Linked DNA regions of Ruegeria pomeroyi DSS-3. The protein of the gene in region 1 interacts with the protein of each later gene in a pairwise test. Links are inferred from orthologs where the notes say so. Each region holds a gene or a part of one and is shown on either strand. Other genes may lie near its edges.

Evidence for each region.
Region 2: the proteins of gyrA (region 1) and gyrB interact in binary tests that used the Escherichia coli proteins (3 or more experiments, as listed by UniProt). The link is inferred for Ruegeria pomeroyi DSS-3 from one-to-one orthologs.

The regions. Positions count from the first base shown.
Region 1 is NC_003911.12:2,181,463-2,185,025, reverse strand. What follows is about bases 306-3,549. They hold gyrA (DNA gyrase subunit A), read right to left. Parts: upstream 3,245-3,549; coding sequence 506-3,244; downstream 306-505. Other genes in these bases: SPO_RS10400 (usg protein), read left to right, coding at 3,449-3,549; SPO_RS10410 (DUF6614 family protein), read right to left, coding at 306-402. In the rest of the region: more of SPO_RS10410, read right to left, coding at 52-305; more of SPO_RS10400, read left to right, coding at 3,550-3,563. UniProt on the Escherichia coli protein: A type II topoisomerase that negatively supercoils closed circular double-stranded (ds) DNA in an ATP-dependent manner to maintain chromosomes in an underwound state.
Region 2 is NC_003911.12:169,765-173,124, forward strand. What follows is about bases 163-3,203. They hold gyrB (DNA topoisomerase (ATP-hydrolyzing) subunit B), read left to right. Parts: upstream 163-494; coding sequence 495-2,912; downstream 2,913-3,203. Other genes in these bases: SPO_RS00790 (NAD(P)H-dependent oxidoreductase), read left to right, coding at 163-410; rtcR (RNA repair transcriptional activator RtcR), read right to left, coding at 2,960-3,203. In the rest of the region: more of SPO_RS00790, read left to right, coding at 1-162; more of rtcR, read right to left, coding at 3,204-3,360. UniProt on the Escherichia coli protein: DNA gyrase negatively supercoils closed circular double-stranded DNA in an ATP-dependent manner to maintain chromosomes in an underwound state.

The DNA.
Region 1 (3,563 bases):
CCGGAAAACGGGTGTTTTCCGAGCCGGAAATCTACGATTTCCGGTCTGCGTTCAAAGCAGGGCCATGCGCTCGGCCCGTTCTGGGTCGGGGAAGGGGCGGTAAAGGCCGAAATCCGAGTGGGCAATCAGCGCGCTGACCGCGCCATACAGGCGCTCGACCTCTTCGTCATGCTCGCCCAGCACCCGAAAGGCGCGGTCCAGCTGGGTCATGTCGTCGAATTCGATCTCAAGCAGGAAATCGCGGCAGCTGTCGGCGGCCAGGTTCAGCTTTCGCCGCAACAGCCGCCAGTCGCGCACCACGCCGCGCGCCTTGAGATACTGCATCCAGTGGTCAAGTGCCGCGGCAAAGGCCAGCGCCTTGGCCTCGTGTTTCAGGTCGATTGCGCAGTGGTAAAGGTTCATGGGTCAACATCCCGCTGATGGATGCGCCCAGAATGCGCGGCAAAGCTTGCCGGGCGGTTAAGACCGCCGTAGGGCGCGGATATCTCCGCGCCCCGTCGCGCAATTATTCCTCTTCGCCTTCTTCATCGCCCTGTTCGGCGATGCGGGCAACGCTGACGACCTCTTCGCCTTTCGAGGTGTTGAACACTCGCACGCCACCGGCGCTGCGCGAGCGGAACGAGATACCCTCGACCGGCACCCGAATCGACTGCCCGCCCGAAGTGGCCAGCATGATCTGGTCATCCATCAGCACCGGGAACGAGGCTGCAAGCGTGCCGCCACGCGGACCCGCCGAGATCGCCTTGACCCCCTGGCCACCGCGCCCGCGCACCGGATAGTCATGCGACGACGACAGCTTGCCCAGACCGGTGACCGTGATGGTCAGGATCAGATCCTGCGCATCCTGCATCTCCTGATAACGCTCGTCGGTGAGAACGCCCTCGCCCTCGACCGCATCCTCGTCAGTCTCCGCGGCGTCGTCTTCCATTTCGGCGCCCAGAATGGTCCGGAACCGCTTGATGAACTCGGCACGTTCCCATGGCTCGGCCTCGAAATGGCGGATCACCGACATCGACACGACCCGGTCGCCGTTTTGCAGGCGAATGCCGCGCACCCCGGTGGAATCGCGCCCCTTGAAGACGCGCACATCGGTGGTGGGGAAGCGGATCGCGCGGCCGGAATTGGTGATCAGCATCACGTCATCCTCTTCCGAGCAGATGCGCGCATTCACCAGTTCCACATCCTCGGGCAGTTTCATCGCGATCTTGCCGTTGCGCTTCACATTGGTGAAATCGCTCAGCGCGTTGCGACGCACATCGCCGGCGCTGGTGGCAAAGACGATCTGAAGGGCGTCCCATTCCTCGTCCGGCACATCGACCGGCATGATTGCGGCGATGGAAACCCCGGTGGGGATGGGCAGGATGTTGACGATGGCCTTGCCCTTGCCGGTGCGCCCCGATTGCGGCAGGCGCCAGGTCTTGAGCTTGTAGACCATGCCATCGGTGGTGAAGAACAGAAGCTGCGTATGCGTATTGGCCACGAAGAGGGTGGTGACCACATCCTCTTCCTTGGTCTGCATGCCGCTCAGACCCTTGCCGCCGCGCTTCTGGGCGCGGAAATCGGCCAGCGGGGTCCGCTTGATATAGCCGCCCGAGGTCACGGTCACCACCATGTCCTCGCGCTCGATCAGGTCCTCGTCCTCCATGTCGCCGGACCAGTCGACGATCTCGGTGCGGCGGGGCACGGCGAATTGCTCGCGCACTTCGCGCAGCTCGTCCGCGATGATGCCCATGATCCGCTCGCGCGAGCCGAGAATTTCGAGGTATTCCTTGATCTTGCCGGCCAGAACCTCAAGCTCGTCGGTGACCTCCTTGACGCCCAGCTGGGTCAGGCGCTGCAGGCGCAGGTCCAGGATGGCCCGGGCCTGTACCTCGGTCAGGTTATAGGTGCCGTCCTCGTTCATCTTGGACAGCGGATCGTCGATCAGCCGCAGGTAAGCGGCGATATCGGCGGCGGGCCAGCGCCGCGTCATCAGCTTTTCGCGCGCATCCGCCGCATCGGCGGACGAACGGATGGTGGCGACCACCTCGTCGACATTGGACACCGCCACCGCCAGGCCGCACAGGACATGGCTGCGTTCGCGGGCCTTGCGCAGGTCATGCGCGGTCCGGCGGGCGACCACCTCTTCGCGGAAGTCGATGAAACAGGTGAGGAAACGGCGCAGGGTCAGCTGCTCGGGGCGGCCGCCGTTGAGCGCCAGCATGTTGCAGCCGAACGAGGTCTGCATCGGCGAAAAGCGATACAGCTGGTTCAGCACCACCTCGGGGGTGGCGTCGCGTTTCAGCTCGACCACCACGCGCACGCCGTTGCGGTCGCTTTCGTCCTGCACATGGGCCACGCCCTCGATGCGTTTCTCGCGCACCGCCTCGGCGATCTTCTCGATCATCGTCGCCTTGTTCACCTGATAGGGGATCTCGTCGACGATGATGGCGTAACGGTCCTTGCGCAGTTCCTCGACCCGGGTCTTGGCGCGGATGATGACGCTGCCGCGCCCTTCCAGATAGGCCTTGCGCGCGCCCGAGCGGCCCAGCATCACACCGCCGGTGGGGAAATCGGGGCCGGGCACATAGTCGATCAGCTGTTCGCTGGTCAGGTCCGGATCGTCGATCAGCGCCAGGGTGGCATCCACCACCTCGCCCAGGTTGTGGGGCGGGATGTTGGTGGCCATGCCGACGGCGATACCGCCGGCACCATTGACCAGCATGTTGGGGAAGCGCGCCGGCAGCACCGTGGGTTCGCGGTCCTTGCCGTCGTAGTTGTCCTGGAAGTCGACGGTTTCCTTGTCGATATCGCTCAGCAGAAAGGCGGCGGGCTTGTCCATCCGCACTTCGGTATAGCGCATGGCGGCGGGGTTATCGCCGTCCATCGAGCCGAAATTGCCCTGACCGTCCAGGAGCGGCAGCGACATCGAGAAATCCTGCGCCATCCGCACCAGCGCGTCATAGATCGCGCTGTCGCCATGGGGGTGGTACTTACCCATGACATCACCCACCGGGCGCGCCGATTTGCGATAGGGCTTGTCATGGCCGTTGCCGGTTTCGTGCATGGCATAGAGGATGCGCCGATGCACCGGTTTCAGCCCGTCGCGCAGATCGGGGATGGCACGGCTGACGATGACCGACATCGCATAATCGAGATAGGAGGTCCGCATCTCGGATTCGATGGAAACGGTCGGCCCCACATAGGCGCTGCGCGCGATGGGGATTTCGTCTTCGTTTTCAGGGGTTTCTGGCGTATCGCTCACTTAGGCTGCCCGTTCTGTGTGCAGGTTCTATATATTGTGGGCGCATCTTAACAGACCCCGTACATAAGGTGCAAGCAAGCAGGTCCCTTTGTGCGGGCTGTGTCGCCCCGAACACGGTCATCTTTCGGTAACACTCTGTTTTTGTGAGTGATTAACCTTTTTCATGTTAGGATGAAGAGACCGATCCTGTAACCGGAGGTCAAGATGGAGCGGAGTGAAACCGAACTGATGCTCAAGGGCTATGGCCTGACCACGGCCGAGCTTTTCTATCACATGCCCGATCATATCCATGTTCTGAACAGTTTCGTGTGGCAGGAGT
Region 2 (3,360 bases), 2.0 Mb from region 1 along the record:
TGGAGCCCGAGTTGGAGGCGTTTCTGGCCGATCTTGAATGGGCAGAACACGTGGTTCTGGCCACACCGCTCTGGTGGGGTGCGATCCCGGCCAAGCTGAAGGGGCTGTTCGATCGTGCGCTGCTGCCGGGACGGGCCTTTGACAGCCGCAACACCAATTTCCTGGGCCTTCCGGCGCCGTTGCTCAAGGGGCGCACGGCGCGGGTGCTGATGACGTCGGACACCCCGGCGATGCTGTTGGGGCTGTTTTACTCGAACGCCATCAAGAAGGTTCTGGCCCGTCAGATCCTGGGTTTCGTCGGGATCAAGCCGGCCCGCTTCTCGACATTTGCCCCCGCCACCGGCGCCGAGGGCGACCGGGTCCGGAAATGGCTGCGCAAGGCGGCGCAGATGGGCGCGAAAGCGGCCTGAAACAATTGCTGAAAATCAGGCCCGGGCCGTGACATTCCCCTGCGGGTTTCGTATAAAATCACAAAAATACGAAGGAAGGCGCGAATGTCCGAAATCGAGCAACCCGGAAATGAGTACGGTGCCGATTCTATCAAAGTTCTCAAGGGCTTGGAGGCCGTGCGCAAGCGGCCCGGGATGTATATCGGCGATACCGACGATGGTTCGGGCCTGCATCACATGGTGTATGAGGTCGTCGATAACGGGATCGACGAGGCGCTTGCGGGCCATGCCGACCATGTAACGGTGAAAATTCACGCCGACAGCAGCGTTTCCGTCGCCGATAACGGCCGTGGGATTCCGGTGGATATCCACGCCGAAGAGGGGGTCTCGGCCGCCGAGGTGATCATGACCCAGCTGCACGCGGGCGGCAAGTTCGACAGCAATTCCTACAAGGTGTCGGGCGGTCTGCATGGGGTCGGGGTGTCGGTGGTGAACGCGCTCAGCGACTGGCTGGAGCTGCGCATCTGGCGCCACGGCAAGGAGCATGTCGCCCGGTTCGAGCGTGGCGATACGGTCGAGCATCTGCGCGTCGTAGGAGAGTGCGGCGACCGCACCGGGACCGAGGTGCGATTCCTGGCCTCGACAACCACATTCTCGAACCTGGACTATGTGTTCGAGACGCTGGAAAAGCGCCTGCGTGAACTGGCCTTCCTGAATTCGGGCGTGCGCATCATCCTGATCGACGAGCGCCCGGCCGAGCGGATCGAGACCGAGCTGTTCTATGAGGGCGGCGTGCGCGAATTCGTCAAATACCTGGACCGGTCCAAATCTCCGGTCATGCCCGCCCCGATCTATTTCAAGGGCGAGCGCGACGATATCGGCGTCGAGATCGCGATGTGGTGGAACGACAGCTATCACGAGACGGTGCTGCCCTTTACCAACAACATCCCGCAGCGCGACGGCGGCACCCATGTGGCGGGCTTTCGCGGCGCGCTGACCCGGACCATCAACAACTATGCCCAATCGAGCGGCATCGCGAAGCGGGAAAAGATCAACTTCACAGGCGATGACGCACGCGAGGGGCTGACTTGTGTCCTGTCGGTGAAGGTACCCGATCCGAAATTCTCATCCCAGACCAAGGACAAGCTGGTCTCCTCCGAGGTGCGCCCGGCGGTCGAGAACCTGGTGAACGAGAAACTGGCCGAGTGGTTCGAAGAGAACCCCAACGTGGCCAAGCAGATCGTCGGCAAGATCATCGAAGCCGCACTGGCCCGCGAGGCCGCCCGCAAGGCGCGTGAACTGACCCGGCGCAAGACGGCGATGGATGTCAATTACCTGGCCGGCAAGCTCAAGGATTGTTCTGAAAAGGACCCGTCCAAGACCGAGGTGTTCCTGGTCGAGGGTGACAGCGCCGGTGGTTCGGCGCAGACCGGGCGCGACCGGCGCACCCAGGCGGTGCTGCCCCTGCGCGGCAAGATCCTGAACGTGGAGCGGGCGCGGTTCGACCGGATGCTGGGCAGTCAGGAGATCGGCAACCTAGTGATGGCGTTGGGCACCGGCATCGGGCGCGACGAGTTCAACATCTCGAAGCTGCGCTACCACAAGATCGTCATCATGACCGATGCTGACGTCGACGGCGCGCATATCCGCACTCTGCTGCTGACCTTCTTCTACCGCCAGATGCCCGAGCTGATCGAGGGCGGGTATCTCTATATCGCGCAACCGCCGCTCTATAAGGTCGCGCGCGGCAAGTCCGAGGTCTATCTCAAAGACCAGGCGGCGCTGGATGACTATCTGATCCACCAGGGCGTCGAGGGCGCGGTGCTGAAGCTTGGCAATGGCGAAGAGATCGTCGGTCAGGATCTGACCCGTGTGGTGGAGGAGGCGCGGCAGCTGAAACGCGTGCTCGACGCCTTCCCGACCCATTATCCCCGCCACATTATGGAACAGGCCGCGGTGGCCGGGGCCTTTGTCGCCGGTGCGGTCGATGCCGACCTGCAAGGCGTGGCCGACAAGGTTGCCGCGCGGCTCGACCTGATCGCGCTGGAATACGAGCGCGGCTGGCTGGGCCGGATCACCCAGGATCACGGTATCCGGCTGGCCCGCATCCTGCGCGGCGTGGAAGAGGTGCGGACGCTGGACGGCCCGATGCTGCGCTCGGGCGAGGCGCGCAAGACCGGCAGCTTTACCCGCAGCCTGCAAGAGATCTACACCCAGCCCGCGATGCTGGTGCGCCGCGACCGGACCCAGGCGATCCACGGCCCGCTGACCCTGCTCAAGGCGATCCTGGACGAGGGCGAAAAGGGCCTGACGCTGCAGCGCTACAAGGGTCTGGGCGAGATGAACCCCGAACAGCTGTGGGAAACCACGCTGGACCCCGATGCGCGCACGCTGTTGCAGGTACGGGTCAATGACATGGTCGAGGCCGACGACATCTTTACCAAACTGATGGGCGATTCCGTCGAACCCCGCCGCGAGTTCATCCAGCAGAACGCGCTGAGTGTCGAGAATCTCGATTTCTGATCACGGGCTGACAGTATCGGGTGTCCGGGATCCCTCGGGCACCTCCGTCATTCCGCAATCATCGCCCATTCCAGACCAAAGCGCTGGAGGTACTTTCTGAGGCGGTCGGCATCGTTTGTGGTTCGGCGCTGCGTGCGCGAGACGGCAAACAACCGTCGCCCTGCTTCGCTGAGGCTGGCGGACGTTCGGCAGACACGGATCACCTCGGCAAGCTGCACCCGGTCGAACGGGTCGATCTCTGCCGCCTGATTTCCAAGGATGCCGATCAGCAGGCGGTGATCGCCGTCACCCGCTGCACGCTGCCAGCCCGTCCGAAGCCCCTTGATCTCTTCCTCGACCATGGCGCGGGTGATCCGCCCCCTCGGGGCGAGCGTGCACAGACGGCGGATCGCACTGCCAAAGTCGCGAAAATTTCCGGGCCAGAGTGTCGCCGGATCGCGCGCAAACC